One region of the Solibacillus sp. FSL K6-4121 genome, then DNA from elsewhere that is predicted to be linked to it. Evidence: riboswitches for the same ligand, from Rfam matches in the RefSeq annotation. Region 1 holds a riboswitch; each other region holds the start of a gene.
What was found. A riboswitch is a leader RNA that binds a small molecule or an ion and turns the genes downstream of it on or off. The one in region 1 is predicted to bind thiamine pyrophosphate.
Positions count from the first base shown of each region.

Region 1 (7,806 bases):
TTGGATTTTTAACTATAATTGTGCGCATTTATTTGAATTATCTAAATAATATTTTAAAATGAATACAGAAACGAAAGGGGTACGAATAAATGTCTGCATTACAAAATATTCTAGAGTTTAATGAAAAGTTTGTTGCTGAAAAGCAATATGAAGAATACGCAACAACGAAATTCCCTGATAAAAAGATTGTTGTTTTATCTTGTATGGATACGCGTTTAGTAGAATTATTACCAAAAGCAATGAACTTGCGCAACGGGGATGTAAAAGTTGTTAAAAGTGCTGGCGCAATCGTAAATCACCCATTTGGTGGCATTATGCGCAGTATATTAGTAGCCGTGTATGAATTACAGGCTGATGAAGTATATGTTATTGGTCATTATGATTGCGGTATGAGTGCCGTTGATTCAAATGTTATGATCGGTCATATGCTTGAACGTGGAGTAAAACAAGAAACGATAGATGTTATTAATTATGCACGCGTAGATTTAAAAGAATGGTTACGTGGTTTCGGCGATATTAAAACGAGTGTTTTAAAAAGCGTTGACTTAGTAAGAAAACATCCATTAATGCCTGCTGGTGTTCCTGTACACGGTCTTATTATTGATCCTGCAACTGGTAAATTAGATTTAGTAACTGATGGATCTGAAGAAGTAAAATAATAAGCTATAGCCTTACCCACAGGACTTTTTTGGGTAAGTGCTATAGCTTTTTTTATAATCATACAACTGTATAAAATCACCTATTTATATATTCTCGCTGTAATATTGCGTACATATAATGGTCAACCCATTTACCATTAATAAATAATAATTCTCGGAGTAAACCCTCTCTCGTAAATCCTGACTTCTCTAAAACGCGTATAGATCCCACATTTTGAGGAGCGACATATGCTTCAATACGATGAATATTTAAAGTTGAAAATGCGAACTCCATTACTAAACGTACCGCTTCGGTTACAATGCCTCTTCCTATAAATTTTTCATCCATAGAATATCCGATAAAACCGCTGGAGTATGGCAATCGTTTTATTGAATAGAGCGAAATATGACCAATCAGTCTACCTGTTTCATTATGGAAGATCCCAAACGAAAACTCTCTATTTGTTTGCAAAAGATGCATGCTTTCCATTATTTTCTTGTACTGTGTCTCTTCTGTATAAAATTCATCCCGATGTAACGGCTCGTATGTTGACCAATAAAATTTATTATCCACTAATAGCTTAGTCAATGCTCTTGCATCAGACAGTGTAAATGTACGCAATGAACATTGTTGCCCAATAAGTTGAACCATTGGACCCTCCTTCTTTCGAAATAGCTTGATTAAGCTTTTCATTTAACTCACCTACATTTCACAGCCAAACTTACTTATCTGTTTTTGATTTTTTCTTTTTTGGCTTTGGCTGTATTTCTATAAATTCAGGTTTTTCACTATCTGCCGCAAGTACCTTATGTTTTTCAAAAACATTGGTAAGCTGAAGACCTCGTTTAGTAATTTGTGTTTCGATTTGAGCAACCGCTTCTTTTAGCACTTGTACTCGAGCATAAAATTTATCGTTGCCAGGGATTAAACACCAAGGGGCATTTTCTGTATTTGTTTTAGCAAACATTTCATCTGCCGCTTCCATATATAAATGGAACTTTTCACGATTTCGCCAATCTTCATCTGTGAGTTTCCATGATTTATATGGGTCTGCCGCTCTTTCCATAAAGCGCTTCAATTGCTCATCCGCATCAATATGAACCCAGAACTTAACTATAATATAATCTTCATCCGTTAATTGCTTTTCAAAGTCATTTATTTCGTTATAAGCACGCTTCCATTCATGTTCTTTTGCAAAGCCTTCAATGCGTTCCACTAATACACGACCATACCAAGAACGGTCAAAGATGGCAATCTGGCCATGCTGAGGCAGCTTCCGCCAAAAACGGTGCATATAGTGATAACGCTTTTCGTGTGGCTGTGGCGCGGAAATTGGTGAAACGATTAAACCACGTGGATCAATGTGTTCTGTTAATCGCTTTATTGCGCCCCCTTTGCCTGCTGCATCCATGCCTTCAAATACGAAGATGAGACCGATTTTATTGTTGTATAAAAATTGCTGTATATTAAGCATTTCATACTGCAACTCTTTCAATTGCTTTTTGTAGAGCTTCTTATCCAATTTTAATGTCAGATCCAGATCGTTTAGGTTTTGCATTCAACGGCCCCCTCTATTGCGAATCATTATATATATTTTACTTGAAAGTGTTTAGAAATGGTAATTGTTGCTGTAATTTATTTGAATCGTTTGATTATTTTATGTTAATCTAATCTCCCTATAGAACAAAAGTAAAAAACGTGGCCGCATTATATGCTTCCACGTTTTTTAATTAGTCTTCTAATGTTGTTAAAATAATTGGTTTATCTTTCGTTACAATAATCGAATGTTCTATTTGTGCAACTAATGATTTATCCGGAGTAATAAATGTCCAACCATCTCCGGATTCAACAATATGCTCTGCCTTTGCAGAAATGAACGGCTCTACTGCTAAAACCATCCCTTCTTTCATAATTGTTGTATCCCAAGCATCATAATAGTTTAATACGTGGTTAGGCTCTTCATGCAATGATTTACCTAAACCATGACCTGTTAAGTTCATAATTACCGTTAGGCCGTGATCACGCGCTTCACGCTCAACTGCCTTACCAATTTGATTTAATTTTGAACCTGCTTTAACTTTTGTCATTGCACGTTCAAATGCAGATTTTGCTACAGCACAAAGTTTTTCCTTATCTTCATAGCCTTTTCCAACAACAAAGGAAATTCCTGTATCTGCAAAATATCCATTTAAAGAACCTGATACGTCGATATTGACGATATCTCCTTCTTGAATCACTTTATTACCTGGAATACCATGTGCCACTTCATGATTCACCGAAATGCAAGTATAGCCTGGGAAGTCATATTCACCTTTTGGGCCTGAAATAGCGCCAGCATCAGCAAACATACGTCCTGCAATTTCATCCAATTCTTTTGTCGTCACGCCAGGTACTGTCGCAGCTTTCATCGCTTCACGAATTTCAGCACAAATACGTCCTATTTTTTTAAACGCTTGGATTTCTTCTTGAGTTGTAACAATCATGTGTAACTTCCTTCCTCTTAAACAATGTCTACCCTTAACTATAACATACTTAAAATCGGTTGTAAGTGTTCATTGTTTTTTTAAATGATGTGTTTAAATACAGGAATTATGTGCAAAAATGATATATAGATTAATGTACATTTATAATAAAAAACAAACTAGATTTGAAGTGTGGAAATCCGCACTGCAAACCTAGTTCTATTATAATAATTTAATTTATTGTACTTTTTGCAATAAACGTGGTGCAGAAGTGAATAACAGAACGGCAATAATAGCTGTAATAATTGTTGCTGGCAGCATGTAGGAACCGTTGTAGAGAATTGAATATGTCCATACATTATCGTCGCCTGCAAATTCCTTAAAGAAGACAACTCCGGCAAGTAAGTGGCAAACGAATCGTAAAGCTCCACCTAATAACGTACCTATTATAATATAGAGTGCCATCTTTGTTTTATGGAGTGACTGTGTTGCTTGCAATAAAGGCTTTCTTATAACTGCGGCTAAACCTACTACAGTAAAAGCAAGACCATAATCCAGAATTGCCTGAAGCCAGTGGACGATATACGCTCCAAACATCATTTGCATTATTCCAATTAGTAGGCCAGTTGCAAGACCTGCTGTTAGCCCCCAACGAATTGCCATTAAAATAATAGGAACCATTACAAAGCTGATCGATCCACCTTGTGCCCACATTTTAAATGATATTTGATCCAACACCAGTCCGACGGCAGCGAAAATCGCTATTTCCACCATCATAAGTAATCTTTTTTTGTCCATAACAATGCTCCTTTCTTTTTTCCGATGTAACAGAAGTGAAGAAGGAATAGAAATTCATCTGCAAAAATAAAAAACGATAATCAGGACAAAAGCCTGACTATCGTTTGAACAGTCGGTTTCTATCCACATCCCTACGCAAGTGCTAACTTACAGGTTCAAAGAGTCAGTGCAGTTACGTGCACAATCTCAGCCGACTTACTCGGCTCCCCTTGTGGTACATCTAAATAATTATTGTTTGAACAAACTTATTGTATCGAATAATTTTCCAACTTTCAACAGCCGATTTTTTTGAAACTAAATTCCAGACAGATGCGTATACAAGCAAAGGAGTGAATGAAATGAATCAATCAAAAGGTTTGAGTGCTTTAAGCTATTTAAGCTTTTATTTTGCACCGTCTATCTTGCCGTTTATTATATATATAGTTTCAAAAGATGATTTTGTAAGGGCGCACTCCAAAAAGGCTTTTATTACACAGTTTATCCCGATTGCTTTTGGTATTTTGTATATTATTTACTTTTTCGTTTCACTTTTTTTAACGCATGAAACGTTGACTATGCAAGATTTCTTTGTCAGTTCACATTTTATTGCCATTGTAGTTTTAGTTATTATGGTTTCAATAGTAGGGATTTGGAATTTAGTGAAAGCTATTAAAGTTCTACGTTAATGTTTATGAAAGCTTCATAATTGGGTATATTTCTTATACGAAATGATATTCGTTAAGGAGTGAACACTTATGAAAATTAACAAACTTGTTAAAACAGCAATTAAGTATGGTCCAATACTTTATCCAATCATAAAGAAAATGATGGATAAAAAATCTTCTACTCCACAACCCGCAACTGCTACACGCCGAGCTACAAAACGCTAACGTAAAAAAGATATTTCACCCTATCATTCGAGTGAAATGTCTTTTTTTTTTGAAAACTTTTATTTAATAATAATTTCCGTTTTACTATAGCCTTCTTTTAACTTTTGTACTTGTAAAATGACCGGCATAGCTGCTTTAAGTTCGGCGACATGTGAAATGACACCGATTAAGCGTCCTGTCTGCTGTAGGTCGATTAAAATATCGATAGCGCGGCGCAATGCCTCTTCATCCAATGTACCAAAGCCTTCATCGATGAACATTGTATCGATATGCACACTACCTTGAACACTTTGGATAACATCCGCCATTCCTAAAGCTAATGAAAGTGATGCATTGAACTTCTCACCGCCGGACAATGTTTTTACATCGCGTGTTTGCCCTGTATTACTATCATATACATCAATACTTAACCCGCTTTGAGCATTTCCTTCCTTGCGACCCGTTGACTTTAAAAAGTATTGACCATTTGATAAAACTCGAAGTCTCTCGTTTGCAGCATGTGTTACTTTTTCTAAATAACCTATTTGCGCGAATCGCTCAAAAGAAATTTTCGCTTCATTCTGTCCACGAATTAAATCATAAACATGTTCAACTTGCATTAATTTTTCTTTATAATCTTCTATTTGTCGAGCTGACTTTTCAAGCTTTTCTAAAGTTTTCCCACACTGCAATGTGTAAGAATGAACTAACTTCATTTCTGAATATTGTGCTTCTACTTGCTCTGTAAGAAGCGTAATTTGTTGCTCAAAAGCTTTTAAGTCCACCAATTCTTTTCCTTCTAGCATTTGATGTTCTTCTGCAATTTGCACTGTTAAAGTATGAAAACTTTGCTTATAGTTATCTAAAGTTTCCTGAATTTGCTGTTGAACATGCAATGGAAGCAGTGCTTGCTTATATGCTTCTAAATGGAAGCCTTCTTGTATGAGTACAGACTCAAATGAAGCTTGCGTTATTTTATTTTCCTGTTGTTTGTCAGTTAAATTATTCATTGCATGTTGATAATTAACTTCACAAGACTTTTCTTCTAATTGGATATTTTGCAATGCTTCCAACGCTTTTTGTATTGTATTTTTCAAATGATGATACTTTTGCTGGAGGCTTGTCAATGCTTCTGTAACTTGTTGAACCGTAGAAAATTGCGGCAGTAAAGACTTTTCACTTTGCTCAAGCTTTCCCTTCTCTTGTGCATATTGTTGATCAATTTCCGATACATATTGCTGCCCTTTTTCAATCCGACCTTGAAGCACTTCTTTGTTTTCCAATAGCTGTTCCAACTTTTTCTTTTCTATTACTAATTGCGCTTGTTGCTGTTTTTGCATCGATAATTGATTCGTCAATATAGATAGTTGCTGCTCGTATTCGTCAAGAGATGAAGGGTCAATTTCCAGCTGTTGAAGTATCAACTGTTTTTCATTTAATGCCGCTTGTTCTACCTCCAATTTCGAACTTATTTGATAAAAGTTCTGCAGTGCATTGTCACTTTCACGGCGTAATACGGTCAATTCATTATCGTCGACATCCATTGCTTCACTGCTATGGATCGCTGGATGCTCTGTGCTTCCGCATACAGGACACGCTTCCCCATGTTGAAGAGATGTAGCGAGAAATGCAGCATGATTACTGCGTATCTGTTGTTCCAGCTTCTTTAATTTATCCTGGGAATGATTTGCAATTTGTTGTTTTTCAGCCAGTGTTTTCGTTAATGCCGCTACGTTAGATTGGAGCTTTAAAGTTTCTTTCGCAAGCTCAATTTTCTTAGTCATCATTGCATGTGCTTCAAACGTTTCCTGGTACGAAGCCACTTTTTGTTCCAGGTCATTTATAATTGTACGCTGCTCCTGATGCTGTTCTTTTAATGCAATATCTTCTTTTAGAAGCTTTTCAAATAATTGTTTTGCGTTATTTTGATTTTCCTCTATTTTTAAAACGGATTTCCGCTGGTCATCTATCGATTGATAAATCGGTAATAGCTGTTCTAACTGTGAAATAGTTTTTGAATACTCATCCAATAAAGGTTCATGTTGCTTTTGTTCTTCATAATATTTCAATGCATTTTGAAGCTGCAACTTTACCTGTTCAAAATCCTTTTTTGCACGTTGTAATGCTACTTCTGCTTTTTCAAGCTGAAGCTTTACTTTCTCATGTTCACGCTCTATAGGTTCGATATGTGTTGCTTTTTTTGCAAGCTCAAGACGTTGTTTCTCGTTTTCCATAGTTTGTTCCTGCTGCAGGAGCTCTGCAAGTTTTGTTTTTCTTAATAAGTATTTTTCAATACGCTCATTTAATAGCTTTTGTTCACTATACGTTTCATTTAATTGCTGTAATTGTAATTTGGATTTCTCATATTCCGTTTTTAATGTTCTGCAATGTTCTTCATAATATTGCTGTTCCAATAATAAGGCTTGCTTTACTTGATATAGATTTATCACATCTTGATTTACCGCTGAAAATAGCTCTGATTCTCTATTAGGTAGGCGCGATAGAATTTCATGAATGGTATTGTCTTGCTGCATAATTGATTGATCATATAGCTTTTCGGCAGACTTTTTTTTCTCACGCAAAAGCTCGACCATTTTTGTAAATCGTTCTGTTTTGAATATTTTACGGAAGATTTCTTCTTTATGTTTCGATTCGGATGTCAATAGTTTCTGAAATTCTCCTTGTGGGAGCATCACAATCTGATTGAATTGAGATTGGGTTAAGCCAATCAGCTCTTCTATTTTCGCTTGAATTAGCTTTACTTGAAACTTTTCTACAGCCGGAACTTCTACGCCACCCGTAATTTCAAAAAACTCCCGTTTCGCACTCGTCCCATTATGACCAAATTTTCGCCAAATCCGATATAAACGTCCGCGCACTTCAAATTCAAGCTCAACTTCAGTATCAATCGTCTCATCGGCAAAATCACTACGTAAAAAAAGAGACTTTTCACGGTCTTCCCCACTGCCTGAATCATAAAGGGCAAATGTTATCGCATCAAAAATAGTCGTTTTTCCCGCACCAGTAGCCCCTGAAACGACAAATATTCCATGCTCATG
Region 1 is NZ_JBBOCS010000001.1:316,860-324,665, forward strand. Features, by position in the region: gene MHH95_RS01740 (beta-class carbonic anhydrase) at 90-659, shown strand; gene MHH95_RS01745 (GNAT family N-acetyltransferase) at 736-1,290, opposite strand; gene MHH95_RS01750 (polyphosphate kinase 2 family protein) at 1,361-2,197, opposite strand; gene map (type I methionyl aminopeptidase) at 2,370-3,122, opposite strand; gene thiT (energy-coupled thiamine transporter ThiT) at 3,339-3,899, opposite strand; TPP riboswitch at 4,011-4,119, opposite strand; gene MHH95_RS01765 (DUF4870 domain-containing protein) at 4,238-4,564, shown strand; gene MHH95_RS01770 (hypothetical protein) at 4,634-4,768, shown strand; gene MHH95_RS01775 (SMC family ATPase) at 4,828-7,806, opposite strand, start outside.

Region 2 (7,806 bases), on a different contig from region 1:
TCAGTGATTTGTTGAACTGATGTAGCTTCTATCCCTTTTTCTGCAAAAAGCTGTAGGGCAGAATCCATTATTAATTGTTTTCTTGTCATAATAATTTTGAGCCCCTTTCAATTGACACGTGACCGGCTAGTCATTATTATAGAATGGTGGTTACATATAGTCAAGAAAGGTAAGGTGGAACCGTGAAAGGCTTAGTAAATTTCGTATTGAAAAATAAGCTTGCCGTATGGTTACTAACAATCATAATCGTGTTCTCAGGTATTTATTCATCTACACGTATGAAAATGGAATCGATTCCAGACATATCGATCCCGTTCTTAATCGTTATGGGTGTTTATCCTGGTGCTACACCAGAGCAAGTAATGGATGATCTTTCAATTCCTTATGAAAAGGCTGTTGAAAGTTTAGAAGATGTAAAGGCTGTTTACTCTACATCGAGTTCAAATGTTTCACAAGTTCAAGTGGAATATGAATATGGCGTAGATATGGATGAAAAGAAACGTCAATTAGAAGCTGCTTTAGATGATATTGCACTTCCAGAAGGTGCTCAAGAGCCTTCTATTATGGCAATCAGTATGAATATGATGCCGGTTATTGCGTTATCAGTAAGTAGTTCAGATGAAGATATTGTCGAATTAACTTCTACGGTAGAACAAATTATCCTTCCAAAGTTAAACAAAATTGACGGTGTAGCATCAGCTACGGTTACTGGTCAGCATTTGGAAGAGGTATCCTTCACATATGATGAAGCAAAAATGAATGAATTAGGCCTAACAGAAGATTCTGTTAAGCAAATGGTTCAAGCAAGCGACTTAGCTGTTTCTTTAGGTTTATATAAATTTGAAGAAGGCGAGCAGGCAGTTGCCGTTGATGGTAAGTTTAAAACAGTGGAAGACTTAAAAGAAATGTTAATCCCTGTTACACCATCTGAAACAAATCCTGTACCGTTTGTAAAGCTAGGCGATATTGCTGAGATTGAAAAGGTTGGTAAAGTTCAATCGGTTTCTCGTACAAATGGTTCAGATGCTATTGCCATTCAAGTTATTAAAGGTCAGGATGCAAATACAGTAACAGTTGTAAATGCAGTAAAAGATTTAATTGAAGAAGAGCAGGAGTTAATTTCCGGTCTTCAAATCGATATTTCTTTAGACCAAGGTAAGCCGATTGAAGACTCTGTTTTCACAATGGTTGAAAAGGCAGTATTCGGGGGATTAATTGCGATTTTAATTATCTTATTATTCCTACGTGACTTTAAATCAACAATCATTTCGATTATTTCAATTCCAGTTTCAGTATTTATGGCATTAATGCTATTGCACTGGATGGATATTACATTAAATATTATGACGTTAGGTGCCATTACCGTTGCAATTGGTCGTGTAATTGATGACTCGATTGTAGTAGTAGAAAACATATACCGTCGTATGCACTTAAAAGAAGAAAAATTACAAGGCCGTGCATTAATTCGTGAAGCAACGATTGAAATGTTTAAGCCAATTATGTCTTCAACATTAGTAACAATTGCGGTATTCGCGCCATTAGTATTTGTAGGTGGTATGGTTGGAGAATTATTCGTACCATTCGCTCTTACAATGTCATTTGCATTAATCGCTTCATTAATCGTTGCGGTTACAATTGTACCGGCACTTTCTCACACATTATTCCGTAAGAAAATTTACGGTGAAAAATCAGAAAGTCAACATAAAGAGGTTGGTAAATTAGCATTAACTTACCGAGGTTTCTTAGAAAAATGTTTAAATCATAAGTGGATTACATCTATCATTGCAATCGTAATGTTAGTAGGTTCATTAGCATTAACACCTTTAATCGGTTTCAGCTTCATGGGTTCTCAAGAAGAGAAGGTAATGTATTTAACATACACACCAAAAACTGGTGAGTTAATGGAAGATACATTAGCGAACATTGAAGAAGTTGAGCAAGAATTAATCAAGCGTGATGACATCGATATTTTACAATTATCGGTGAATACTGAAACTTCAACAGACGCAGCTTCAATGATGACTGGCGGAGGTGCTGGTGGCGGTTTAATCTACGCTATTTTCGACCCTGATATGGACGATTTCGCAGGAGCGAAAAAAGAAGTAGAGGACTATATCTTCAACGTTGGTCAAACAGGTGAATGGAAAACACAAAACTTCGCGATGGGTATGTCATCGAATGAAGTAAGTTATACATTATACAGTGAAGATTTAGATAAGTTAAACGAAGCTGTAGCTCAAGTGGAAGATGTATTAGTTGATATCGACGGATTAGATGAAGTTGAATCAAATGCTTCTGAGCCTTATGTAGAAAATGTGATTAAAGTAGATCAACAAAACGTATTACAATACGGTTTAACTACTGCACAAATTTTAATGGCATTACAAACAAATACAGCAAAAGAAGTGTTAACAACTGTTGAAAGTGATGGCAGTGACATTAATGTTGTTGTACAGCGTGAAGCTAGATCTGCAGCTGCTGACATTGATGAATTATTGGAAACACCAATTCAAACTGCAACAGGTCAATCGATGACTATCGGAGACATTGTAGAGCTTGAAGAAGGTACGACTTTAAATTCTTTATCTCGTCAAAAAGGTGAATACTTTGCGACAGTATCTGCAACAATTACTGACAAAGATATTTCAAAAGCAACATCTGCAGCGGATGAAAAAATTGCTGATTTAGAGCTACCTAAAGGTGTTACGACTGGTGTAGGTGGTGTTGCAGCTGATATGACTGAAACATTCACTCAGTTAGGTGTAGCGATGATTGCAGCGATTGCAATTGTATACTTCATCTTAGTTGTTACATTTGGTGAAGGTTTGGCACCATTTGCGATTTTATTCTCATTACCATTTACTGTAATCGGTTCTTGGATTGGATTATTCGCGACAGGTCAAACGATTTCTGTATCAGTTATGATGGGACTACTGATGTTAATCGGTATCGTTGTCACGAACGCAATCGTACTTGTAGACCGTATTATCCGTATGGAACATGAAGGTATGAATATGCGTGAAGCAATATTGGAAGCCGGGGCAACACGTTTACGACCAATTTTAATGACCGCGATTGCAACAATTGGTGCGATGTTACCAATGGCATTCGGTGGTGCTGGTGGCGGACTAATATCTCAGGACTTAGCCGTAACAGTAATTGGTGGTTTATTATCATCAACAGTACTAACTTTAATCATCGTTCCGATTGTATATGAAGTATTATCAAGAATGCTGAAGAAAAATCGTAAAGATGTAAAAGACAATTAATATGGGCGGCCTGTAGGAATAATATTCTTACAGGCCGTTTTTTATTGTACAGTTAAGGGTATAGAAGTTAAGTTTTATACACCTAAGTGGGAGGAATTTCATGGGAAAAATATTGCTTTTTAGTTTAATATTTTTTGCAGCAGCCATTATTAATCCAATGACTACAAATGCTGCTACAGAAAAGGTTGACCTTGGAAAATATCCGGTACAAGTGATTGCAAAAAAGAATATAGAATTGAAAGATAAAAATGGGGCTGTTATAAAAAAAGTAGCAAAAGGTGAGAAGCTTTTATTAACCGGGATACATGGTAAGCAAGGTATCGTAAAAAATTCGTCTAAAACCACTTTTCTTACTTTAACCGATGTCCACTATGACCAATTAGTCGACGGTTCGAAAGTTTTAACATTTGATGAGGTAGCCTCAAAGTTAAAGCTAATATCACAAATGTATCCTTCAATTACGAATTTACAGGAAATCGGACAATCAGTTGAAGGGCGTTCTCTCTATTCCATAAAGCTCGGAACTGGTAAAAAGGAAGTTTTATTCGATGCAGCTTTCCATGGTCGGGAACATATGACGACCAATGTGCTGATGGAAATGATTGATACATATTTAAAGGCTTACTTGAATGGTACGAAGATAGAAAAATATGATGTAAAAACGATATTAAGTGAGGTAAGTATTGTGTTTGTACCAATGGTTAACCCAGATGGTGTAACACTTTCACAAGGTGGAAAAGTGAAAACACCTATGGCCAAGTTAAGAGCGATGAATGGGAGCTCCAATTTTAATCGTTGGAAAGCAAATATAAATGGTGTCGATTTAAATCGTCAATTCAATGTGAACTGGCAATTAATAAAAATGACAAAGCCTTCGTTTAAAGAATATAAAGGTAAGGCGCCGAATACAGAGCCTGAAGCACTTGCAATGAAAAGACTGATTGATCGCGGCAATCATTTAGCCTATGTATCCTATCATTCTTCCGGTCAAATTATATATTGGAGTCGAGCGAAGACCGAATTTGCTCGTACTAAAAAGCTAGTAAAGGGAGTTTCCTCAATTACAGGCTATAAAATGATGCCCGTAACAACAAAAAACGAACCAATCGCAGCTTCTGAGGACTACTTCACAAAAGTTAAAGACCGACCTGCGATGACGGTTGAAATTGCACCATATGCCGGTGAAGCCTCGGTGCCACTAAAACGCTGGAACAATGTTTGGAAGCAAAATAAAACTGTCGGACTTTACGTAGCGAATGAAGCGAGAAAATGGTAGGCAGTAGGAAAAAATTTAAATTACCGTTGCATTTATTCAGAATTATCAGTAGACTAGTAGTAATTAAATGAATTTGCAGGGGGACACGTAAGTGTTGAGAAGGTAAAACCTGACCCTTAGAACCTGTTCCGTTAACACGGGCGTAGGGAGCAAAATGTACAAGCTAATAATCGTACGTGGCGCTCTCCATCTTTTTGGAGAGCTTTTCTTTTGCAAATTTTTTAATTGCGGGGGGACACATTTGTGTTGAGAAGGTTAAAACCTGACCCTTAGAACCTGACAGTTAATACTGGCGTAGGGAGCAATAAGTGCGTACATATGCACTTTTTTAGGCATCTCTACTTTTTGTAGAGGTGCCTTTTTTGCTTACGCCTCCAAGGAGGAAATAGGATGGATTTTTGTAAAGAAGTAAGAAAGCAAACGGAATATTATTGGGAGGCCAGTTTGAAGCATCCATTTGTACAAGGTATTGCTGATGGAACATTGGAGCTGGAAAAGTTTAAATTTTATATGCTGCAGGACGCCTATTATTTAAAGCATTATATGAAACTACTAGCGATGCTGGCAGCAAAAGCTAATGAGGATGAGGATGTAGCTTATTTCCTGGAAACCGCGAACTTTATACGGGAAGCAGAGTTAGAGCTACACCGTACGACTTTTAAAGAATTGCACGTTACACCTGAAGAAATCAGAAATTTCCAAACAGCACCTGCAGCGTACAATTATGTTAGTCATATGTATCAAGCATTTTATACAGGGGCGATTGCCGACGCATACGCTGCGATACTACCTTGTCCGTGGTTATATCAGGAAATCGGGGTCGCATTACGAAAAGCAACACCGGGTGTTAAGTTGTATCAGCAGTGGATTGATTTATATGCCTCTGCTGAGATGGAGGAAACAATTGAAAAACAAAAGGAAATGATGAATCGATTTGCACAGATGCCAGGAAATGATGAACGTGAATTGACAGCCCATTTCAAGCGCAGTTGCTATTATGAATGGCAGTTTTGGGAAATGTCCTGGACTTGTCAGGATTGGCAACAGGAAGTGTATATGAATGAGCATGCTACGATTTTATAAGGGCATAGGTGTATGAAGTTAATGGCAGTAACAGATGATTGTCAGCCGATTTTAGCATTAGCGCAAAAAATTATTCAGATACAGCAAAGTGTGGATTATATACAAATACGTGAAAAGACAAAAACAATAAAAGAAGTGATAACTCTACTTGAATATTTGGATGCAGGAGAGGTTCCAAAAGAGAAAATAATCATAAATAGTCTTGTGGATATCGCCTTGTATAGCGATATTCCCACAGTACATTTACCCGAAATAGGGTTTTCTGTACAACAGGTGAAAGAGAAATTTCCGCATCTCAATATAGGGAAATCGGTTCATGATTATACAGGCGCAATGGAGGCAGAGCGGCAAGGGGCTGATTATGTTCTTTATGGACATTGCTTTGAAACAAACAGCAAAAAGGGAAAGGTTCCAAACGGTCTTTCTCCTATTAATGAAATGAAAAAGAACTTAAAAATTCCCGTCTTCGCGATTGGAGGAATTCATGTAGATCGAGTCCAGGCACTCCATGATGTAAATGCAGATGGGATTGTAGTTATGTCGGGTATTTTTTCGGAAACGCATCCGTGTGCAGCAGCGAACCAATACAGGGAGGCCATTAAAGATGCAAGCAAGCTATGACGTAGTCGTAATTGGCGGAGGGATTATTGGAAGTGCAATTGCTTTTTATTTAGCAAAGAATCAAGTTGAGGTGGCCGTGCTTGAGGAAAGTCGAATTGGACTAAAAGCGACAAGTGCAGCGGCGGGTATGCTTGGAGCACATTCGGAATATGAAGGCGATGGAAAGGAGTTCTTCACTTTTGCGAGATACAGTCAGGCGCTTTATACGAAGTTAAAGGATGAACTATACGGGCTAAGTGGCATTGATATTGGCTGCAAAAAGGGAGGGATTTTAAAGCTGGCCTTTTCTGAACGTGACAAGAAAGAATTAGGAGCAATACTCACACTGCCTACTGTGAAATGGCTTGAGGCAAATGAAGTAAGAAATCTAGAACCCGATGTTTCCCCGCATATAATAGGAGCTGCCTATATTGAAGAGGATGTTAGTGTATTGCCGTATCGTGTATGTCAGGCCTTTTTTAAAGGGGCACAAGTTTACGGTGCATCCATTTTTGAACATACAAAGGTGTTAAAGATTCAAAAGCAGTTGGATTCTTTTCAAATAGATACAACACTAGGGATGATCAAAGCAAAACGGGTTGTTATTGCTGCGGGTGTTTGGAGTAATCCTTTTTTTCAGCAGCTAGGAGTAGAGCAGCAAATAACACCGGTCAAAGGGGAATGTATTGCTGTGGAAGGAAGAAGCACTTTTTTAAAACACACTATTTTTCATGATAAATACTATATCGTTCCTAGAAATAATGGGGAGCTAGTTATTGGAGCTACTATGGAGGAAAATGATTGGTCAGAACACGTAAGTCTAGATGGCATGGAAACATTAATTCAAAAAGCGAAGGAACTCTTTCCTGGAATTGGTCAGATGAAGATGAATGCTGCTTGGTCAGGATTGCGTCCACAAACATTCGATCAAAAACCATTTATAGGCTTTCATCCACATGATGAATCGATATTATTTGCGACAGGACATTATAGAAACGGGATTTTATTAGCACCAGCAACAGGAGAGATGATTACGAGCTTTATATTAAATAGGACTGTAAAAAAAGAATGGGTCGAGGCTTTTCAGATCAATCGACCGAACAGGAGATGAGTAAGCGATGTCTATTACAGTGAATGGGAGAAAGCAACTCGAGCTTTTTGAAAATGTTCAGCAATTACTGAAACATTATGGCTTAGAAAATCGCATTGTTGTCGTAGAAGTGAATCAGGAAATTGTTATGAAAGAAAGCTATGAAACGACGCGCTTATCACAAGGTGATGTTGTAGAGATTGTTCATTTTGTTGGAGGAGGATGAAGTATGTTAAAAATCGCAGATCGCACATTTCAGTCTAGACTGCTGTTAGGGACAGGGAAATATCCGTCATTTGAGTTGCAGAAAAAGGCAGTAGAAGTCTCACAGGCAGAAATTTTAACGTTTGCCGTAAGAAGAATGAATATTTTTTCAGAAGAGCAGCCTAACTTTTTGGAACAGCTTGATTTGACGAAATATACGCTATTGCCTAATACAGCAGGAGCCAAAACGGCAGAGGAAGCGGTGCGTATAGCAAAACTTGCTA
Region 2 is NZ_JBBOCS010000002.1:636,866-644,671, forward strand. Features, by position in the region: gene MHH95_RS12595 (TetR/AcrR family transcriptional regulator) at 1-89, opposite strand, end outside; gene MHH95_RS12600 (efflux RND transporter permease subunit) at 183-3,269, shown strand; gene MHH95_RS12605 (M14 family zinc carboxypeptidase) at 3,370-4,545, shown strand; TPP riboswitch at 4,613-4,711, shown strand; TPP riboswitch at 4,765-4,863, shown strand; gene tenA (thiaminase II) at 4,936-5,628, shown strand; gene MHH95_RS12615 (thiamine phosphate synthase) at 5,650-6,249, shown strand; gene thiO (glycine oxidase ThiO) at 6,233-7,339, shown strand; gene thiS (sulfur carrier protein ThiS) at 7,347-7,544, shown strand; gene MHH95_RS12630 (thiazole synthase) at 7,548-7,806, shown strand, end outside.
Region 2: another riboswitch for thiamine pyrophosphate. It lies ahead of tenA (thiaminase II); the one in region 1 lies ahead of thiT (energy-coupled thiamine transporter ThiT).

Region 3 (7,806 bases), on a different contig from region 1:
GTTATTGTTATCTCCGTTTTCACTACTGCTACCATTAGTATCATCTCCGCACGCAGCCAAAAGAAGTGCTGAAGAAACCCCTAAAGTCATCCCAAAGGTTTTAAATTTTTTCATCTTAAATATCAACTCCAAAAATATAATTTCGTCTACTCCTTCAAAAGCAACAACCCAATTCTAACAAGAGGTTGTTACTAATGTCAAACGAGTACTCTATACAGGCTTATTTTTTTGGCAACGCGCTGTTATCTATATAACTAAGGAGTATATTGAATAAAAAAAGAAGCATCTCCATGATTGATTTACTCAGTCATGGAGATGCTTCTATAAATAACTATTATTGTTTAATGAATTGTTGCGTCCAAATATTACCGTCCTTCACATACCCAACACCGATATGTGTAAAGTTTGCATTTAAAATATTTGCACGATGACCTTCAGAATTCATCCAAGCTGTAACAACTTCCTGTGCTGTACGTTGACCTTTGGCGATATTCTCACCAGCTGCCTTATAGCTAATGCCTAGTGCTTTCAAACGATCAAATGGACTACCGTAAGTTGGACTTGTATGAGAGAAATAATTTTTATCTTTCATATCTTGTGATTTTTCACGTGCTGCCGCCATTAATGGTGCATGCGTTTGAAATGGTTGTAAACCGGCCTTTACACGCTCAGCATTTGTTAATTCTACAACTGCCGCTTCCATTGCATCTATGTCCGATGAATTAGATGCTACGGTGTTTGTTGGTTGTTTTGCAGGTGACTGAGTCGACGTTTGTGTTGTTTCAGTTGCTTTTGGTTGTTCTGGTGCTACTTCCTTCACTGGCGTTTTTGGCTGTTCTGATGTTGCTTCCTTCACTGGTGCTTTTGGTTGTTCTGGTGTTGCTTCCTTCGATGGTGCTTTTGGTTGTTCAGCTGGCACCTCTTCAACAGTACCTTTTTCATTTTTATTGGAAACAGACTTTTTAACTTTTTTAATTTTAATTGAAATTTTTCCATCTTTAAAATGATCATTTTTAATCTCAATAAAGTTAGACACCGAGTTCCCATTATTAAAATATTTATTAGATGCTATCTTTTTATATTCATAATTTTGAGTAGATTTATATTGTGGTGTTACCTCTCCTCCAGTTGATGATGCTGCGTTAGCTGCTGGAGCTTGAGTAGCTAAAAGTGCAAATGCACAAAATGTGATAAAGCTTTTTTTCATTTTGTACGCCTCCTTTCGTACCCCTATCGTAAAATACTTTTTATTAAATTTTTTCACCTATAATTTGGAACGATACCCATTGCGAATTACGAATGCTATTAAAATGGTGTTTTGTGATATAAAAGTTGACCAATAGTTACCACTAACTCCGAAACTTTCATTCCATATGGTGTTGACAAAGTTCTAATTCTCCGATTCTATACACCCATAAACAAAAAAGCAGAAGTTTCTCTTTGTGTGAGGAACTTCTACTTTTAAAATTTTTAGTTAGTTTTTAATCCATATTTACCAAAACCATCTGTACCTTCACCAATATAATGAATTTTACTATTTTCATCTAACACATCGACTGCTTTTTTCGACGATTCAAATACCACTTTCACGTTTCCTGGAAACGCAGCAAATTTCCAGTTACCATCTGCACTTGGATCAATTGTTTTTTCAGCTAAAATATAGTCGATGATTGCTTGACGGTTTTCATCTGGATATACTTCAACTGCAGTCGCGTTTCGTACACCTGGGAATGTTCCATTCGCACGATAGTTATTTGTCGCTACAATGAACTCCTGTGATAAATCGATCGGCTTTCCATCATATTGTAAGTTTACAATGCGGGAAGCCTTTTCATTAACTATATTTCCACTAGCATCATATTTGGCTGGTTGTGTTACATCAATTTCATAAGTGACGCCATCAATCACATCATAGTTATATGATCTGTACTCAGCATTAATTAGTTGTTGTTCATCTTCTTTATTTATATCGATTTGGTGGAATTGACCAGCAGACATTTCAAGCCATTCTTTCACATCAGCACCTGTCACTTTTAACATAGCTAATGTATTGTCATATAAATATAGGTCTGCAACATTCTTAATTGCCAACTCACCTTTTGGTACGAATGTGTAGTACTCTGGATCACTTCTCGTTCCTGCTTTAAATGGCGCACCCGCTGATAATACAGGTAGACTTTCAAATGGTGTTCCTTTAATTTTATCTTTTACATAAATCGCTTGGGCATTTGTTACGATTTGAATGGAAGGGTCATCCTGCACTTGTGAGAAATAACTATGTATATTTGCTGTAGTTGTTCCTACTGCCTGACGCACATAATCAATTGTCCCTTCATGGGCTTCTTTTACGCTTTCCACAACTGCACTGCTTACATTTTCATTATCTTTTGCAATTTCACGCACGGCACCTTTTCCTGAAATCACATCCCAAGACTCAGCTTTTTTCTCAAGCTCTAAATCAATTACTCCTAGATGGCTACCAAATTTACCTGCCATTACGATAGGTACACCGTTCATTGTTCCATTATCAATATCCACATTCGGTAAAGTGCTATCTACTTTTCCTGGGAATACATCATGGGCATGTCCTGTTATAACCGCATCTACATCGCTGATTTTTGTTAATAGATAGGATACATCTTCCTCACCGATTTCATGTATATCATCACCCATACCTGAGTGCGACAGTACAACTACTACATCCGCGCCAGCTTTCTTCATCTCTGGAACGATTGTTTTTACCGCTTCTACAGAATCATCTACCGTTACTTTTCCTTCTAAATTTGCTTTATCCCATTTTAAAATTTGTGGAGGGACAATGCCTGTTACACCAATTTTAATCATCGTACTTTTTCCTGTAGAATCAAGTACTTCTTTTTCAATCATGACATACGGTTCATACATTAATTTCTTAGTTAAAGCATTTCGTACATTCGCATTAACATACGGGAATGGTGCATCATCTGTTACTTCATCAATAAATTCTAAACCGTAATTAAATTCATGATTGCCATAAGTCGCTGCATCATAATCTAGCGCAATCATTGATGCAATAGAAGGATGGACTTCTCCTTCTTTTAATTTTTTCACGGATTGAATGTAAGAGCCAAGAGGCGTTCCTTGAATGGCATCTCCATTATCAAATAATACCGTATTCGGGTTTTCCTCACGGGCTTTTTCGATGAGCAGCGCAGTTTTTGCCAAGCCTAAACTATTCGTTGGCGCATCTTTATAATAATCATAGTTCATAATATTAGTATGAATATCCGTCGTACCTAAAATGCGCAATGCCACGGTCGTATTTGCTTCAACTGGGTTATATTCCGCTAAAAACCGCTGCAGAATCTTTTGCATTTGCATTTTCGTGACAAACTCATTCGGTTTGATCGTCCCGTCTTCATAGCCTGTTAATAAGCCTAACTCTACTGCCTTTGCCATCTCTTGACGATTCCCAGATCCAATTTTATTCGCATCTTTAAATTGATTTAATACATTTTCGGAATATTGTTTTTCATCCTGTATACCCCTAGCTGCAATAAGGAAGGCATGTGTGCGTGTCAATTTTTCATTTGGTGCAAATTGTGTCGGTGTTTTACCTTTAATTAACTTTAGTTCCACAGCCTTTTCAATATATGGCTTCAGTGAATCGGGTACGTCCTTAAATTTAACGGATTGTCCAGAACCTACTTCTACCCCTAATGCATCAATGACTGCCTTCACAAAATCTCCGCGTGTCATTTCTTCATTGTTGGAAGTAGATGCCGCTGATACCCCAGCCATTCCACTAGTTAAAAGTGTTAATGTAAGGGCCGAAGCAGAAAGTTTTTTCCACATTTTTTTCACTCCTATTATCTAAATTGTTCAACAAGTCCATCATACTAAATTGCCAGAATAGTAGAAAAGAGCAAATTGATACATTACTATATCTAGGCAAGTAGTACTTTTTGAGAGTTAAAAAAATGCCACAAGCTATTCACTTCAAGAAACGGGTACAATTTACTCAATAAATTAATTAAATTACTTGCACATCGCAAATTCCTCGGTGCTCCTGGTAGGCAAAATGGTTTGTAGGACCAAATCCATGACCAATATTCAGTGGGTAACGAATTGCTAATTGGACAAACTTTTTTGCTTCAATGATCGCTGTTTTTAATGGCTTCCCCTTCGCAATTTCTGCAGTAATTGCTGCTGAAAATGTACATCCTGTTCCATGTGTATGAATTGTTTTCAGTCTTTCTGTTTTCATTTTAAAAGGCTTTTCCCCTCGAATAAACACCGTGTCAATCGCATGCTTACCCGCTAAATGACCACCTTTTATCACTACACATTGCATACCTAAATTTAATAAATATTCCCCTGCAAGCTCTATTTCCTCCTCGGTTTTGATCGTTAGCCCGGTCAATACTTCTGCTTCGGGTATATTCGGTGTACAAACCGTAGCAACCGGAAGTAGTTTTTCCTTTAAAGCTATTGTTGCTTGCTCTTTCAGTAAGCTAGCACCGCCTTTTGCAATCATTACTGGATCTACAATAAGTGGTATTTCTTTAGATTCCAATACCGAGACAATTGTTTCTACGATCTCTGCATTAAACAGCATACCTGTTTTAACAGCTTTTAAATCAAAATCATCGATTACTGCATTTAATTGATCCTTTACAAAATCAGCAGTAGCAGGATAGATTCCATGCACCCCTTTTGTATTTTGAGCCGTTAAAGCTGTAATCACTGATGTACCGAATACTCGAAGCTCTTGAAAGGTTTTTAAATCAGCTTGGATGCCAGCCCCGCCCCCACTATCGGATCCTGCTATAGTACATGCAATCATTTTTACCACTCCTAATAAAAATATTATTAAGTGACACTGCAAAAGAAAGACCCCACGTAAAATACGCGGGGTCTTAGTAAGTACATATGTATAATTGTACTTTGCTCCCTACGTCCGTATTAACGGTCAGGTTCTAAGGGTCAGGTTTTAACCTTCTCAACACAAATGTGTCCCCCTGCAAATGCATTTAATTACGTCGAGTGTATCAGAATAAAATTTACATAGCAAGTAAATGGTAAATTTTTAGATTCATAATATACTTCTAATGCGAAGTACGATTGTAAATTGCCACATCACTTATAAAAACTCAGATGAGCTATAAGCATTTCATCTGAGTTTTTATTTATTCCTATTTTATTTCTTAACGACATTAAAGTTTGAACCGATAAGTTGCCAGTTTTGGGGGAAAGGTAAACCAAGTTTCCAGTAACCGACACCCCGTAAATTCAGTCTTTTTACTAGATTAAATTTTGCCTGAATGGAACGTGCATCTTCAAACCATACAATATGTGAACGTCCTTGCTCATCATAATAGTTAAAGTAAGGTGCCTGTGCGGTATAGTCATATTGAATGGCTGCATTATAACGTTTGGCTATTTCAATTGCACGCTGTGGACTTAATGCTTCTGCATATTCTCCCCCTTGCACAAAAGGTAACGTCCAATCATACCCATACAAATTTTGCCCAAGTAAAATTTTATTTGCCGGAATTTCCGTTAAAGCATATTGAACTACTTGTTCAACTTGAGGGAGCGGGGAGACAGCCAGAGGAGGTCCTGCTGAATACCCCCACTCATATGTCATTAGCATAACAAAATCTACTATTTCCCCATGAGCTCTATAATCATGACCTACCGTCCATTCCCCTGGCTGATTCGCACTCGACTTTGGCGCCAGTGCCGTGGAAACTGTATAACCTTCAGCATGCATACGCTCTACCGCGCTTCTCAAGAAATTATTATAGGCTTCCCTTTGGTCACCTGGTATTCTCTCAAAATCAAAATGGATATCCGAAACATTCCCAATTCTTTTTGCTTCTGCAATAATATTGTCAAAAAGTAAGTTTTGTACTGCTTTACTTTGAAAAATATCACGTGCTAGCTCACTACTGAACTGATAATCTTCTAAATTCGTTATCGCCATTGCAATACTCGCATTATTTTCTGCCGCCAAACTAGGTAATGGTTCAATTACTGGTGCCTTTAATGAACCATCCCGTCCTGCTTCATAGCTGAATAGGGCTAAATACGTTAAATAGGGACTCGTTTCACGAACTTGATTTACTAGTAGCTCACTTACTTCGTCGCCTCTTGGTTCAACATAAGCAAAAATTTCAGCAGATGTTTTCGCAGCGGGTGGAATATATAAACGTGTTCCTATCATTAATAACGCGTTTGGAGATAAACCATTTACTTGTGCAAGTGTCAAATAATTCACGTTAAAACGTTGTCCTATTGACCATAAGCTATCCCCTGGTTGAACAATATAATATTGACCATTTACTGGAACCACAAGCGCTTGCCCTACAACTAAGCGATTAGGCTCAGGAATTTGATTGGCATCTACGATATTCTGTATCGTCGTTCCATAAGCTTGCGCAATTCCCCATAGCGATTCTCCTGGCTGTACAACATGAATTTGAATTGTCGGTCCTCCTTTTTCTATATACTAATTTATGAACTTAATGCTCTATTAATGCGAGAGAAAAAGTCATAAATGAATAAGAGCACTTTTTGAAATATTTTTTATACAAAACTAATTAAGATATGCGCATCCTAGCAAACTTTTTCATACTATAAATATGAGGTGAAAAAATGCCAAGAGTTAAGTACCGAGATGCAGATGTCGATTTGATGGCAAGAATGATGCGAGCTGAGGCTGAAGGTGAAGGTAAGCAAGGGATGTTATATGTTGGGAATGTAATTGTAAATCGAGTTGTCGCGGATTGTTTAGACTTTAGAGACGTCAGAACAGTAGAGCAGGTTATTTTTCAAGTTCAGGGAAATAACTATTCTTTTGAAGCAGTTCAAAAAGGAAATATGTTTTATCAGCGTGCAAGACCTACTGAACAACGTTTGGCAAGGCAAACATTAGATTTTTGGAGAGACCATCCAGCAAAATATGCCCTCTGGTATTTTAATCCTTCAGGGGAATGTCCTCCTACATGGTATGGGCAACCATTTACAGGGCAATTTAAACAACATTGTTTTTACGAGCCTGTAGCCGGAACATGTGAAAGTGTATATATGGGATAGTTTTACCTTTCTCCATATTATTAAAGAGCCTTTAATTAAGGCTCTTTTTTATTTGAAAAGAAAATCAAGATTAACTATTTTTTGTTGGACTGCTGATTTTTGTCATGATTTGTTTTATTGTTTTTATTTTTTAGTTTGGCATCAAATTCTTCTGCAAATTCAGCTACATTGTCTTCTGGATTTCGATCATGACTTGTTTTGTTATGATGCAGTTCTTTATAAGTAGCAAAAGGATTATGTGTTCTTTCATTCAATGTCTTTTTGTTGTTTTTGCTCATTTTCTCCACCTCCTACTGATTTAATGTGCTCAGTATTGGGGGTTTTATGCCTTTTTCCATCTTCGTTTACTTCCCTACTTTTTGTGATAAAAAACTGATCTCATGCCATATTAAGAAGGAATCCAATCGAAAGGAGAATACGAAATGGGCAGAGACGACAGCACAAGCAAAGGAACTAATAAGAGGTCGTTACCTCAAACACCTAAGAATGAAAAAATTGCTCCAAACAAAATGAGAGAAGAAATCGCAAATGAATTAAATGAACTACATCGCCTTGTAGAAAAGGGTAAAAGTAAAAAATTATAAGTAAAAAGTAAAAGGGCCTTCACAACAGAATACTACTGTTGGTGAAGGCCTGATTTACTTCTTAACAAAGGTTAGAACTGTTTAGCTTTCGCATTAATTCTCAATATTTGGTTTTGCAGAGTAACCTCTGTTTGACCATTAA
Region 3 is NZ_JBBOCS010000002.1:1,472,485-1,480,290, forward strand. Features, by position in the region: gene MHH95_RS17065 (glycine betaine ABC transporter substrate-binding protein) at 1-114, opposite strand, end outside; gene MHH95_RS17070 (CAP domain-containing protein) at 335-1,207, opposite strand; gene MHH95_RS17075 (bifunctional 2',3'-cyclic-nucleotide 2'-phosphodiesterase/3'-nucleotidase) at 1,471-3,834, opposite strand; gene thiD (bifunctional hydroxymethylpyrimidine kinase/phosphomethylpyrimidine kinase) at 4,013-4,825, opposite strand; TPP riboswitch at 4,914-5,012, opposite strand; gene MHH95_RS17085 (glycoside hydrolase family 18 protein) at 5,180-6,469, opposite strand; gene MHH95_RS17090 (cell wall hydrolase) at 6,640-7,080, shown strand; gene MHH95_RS17095 (hypothetical protein) at 7,155-7,358, opposite strand; gene MHH95_RS17100 (hypothetical protein) at 7,503-7,664, shown strand; gene MHH95_RS17105 (YpzG family protein) at 7,736-7,806, opposite strand, start outside.
Region 3: another riboswitch for thiamine pyrophosphate. It lies ahead of thiD (bifunctional hydroxymethylpyrimidine kinase/phosphomethylpyrimidine kinase); the one in region 1 lies ahead of thiT (energy-coupled thiamine transporter ThiT).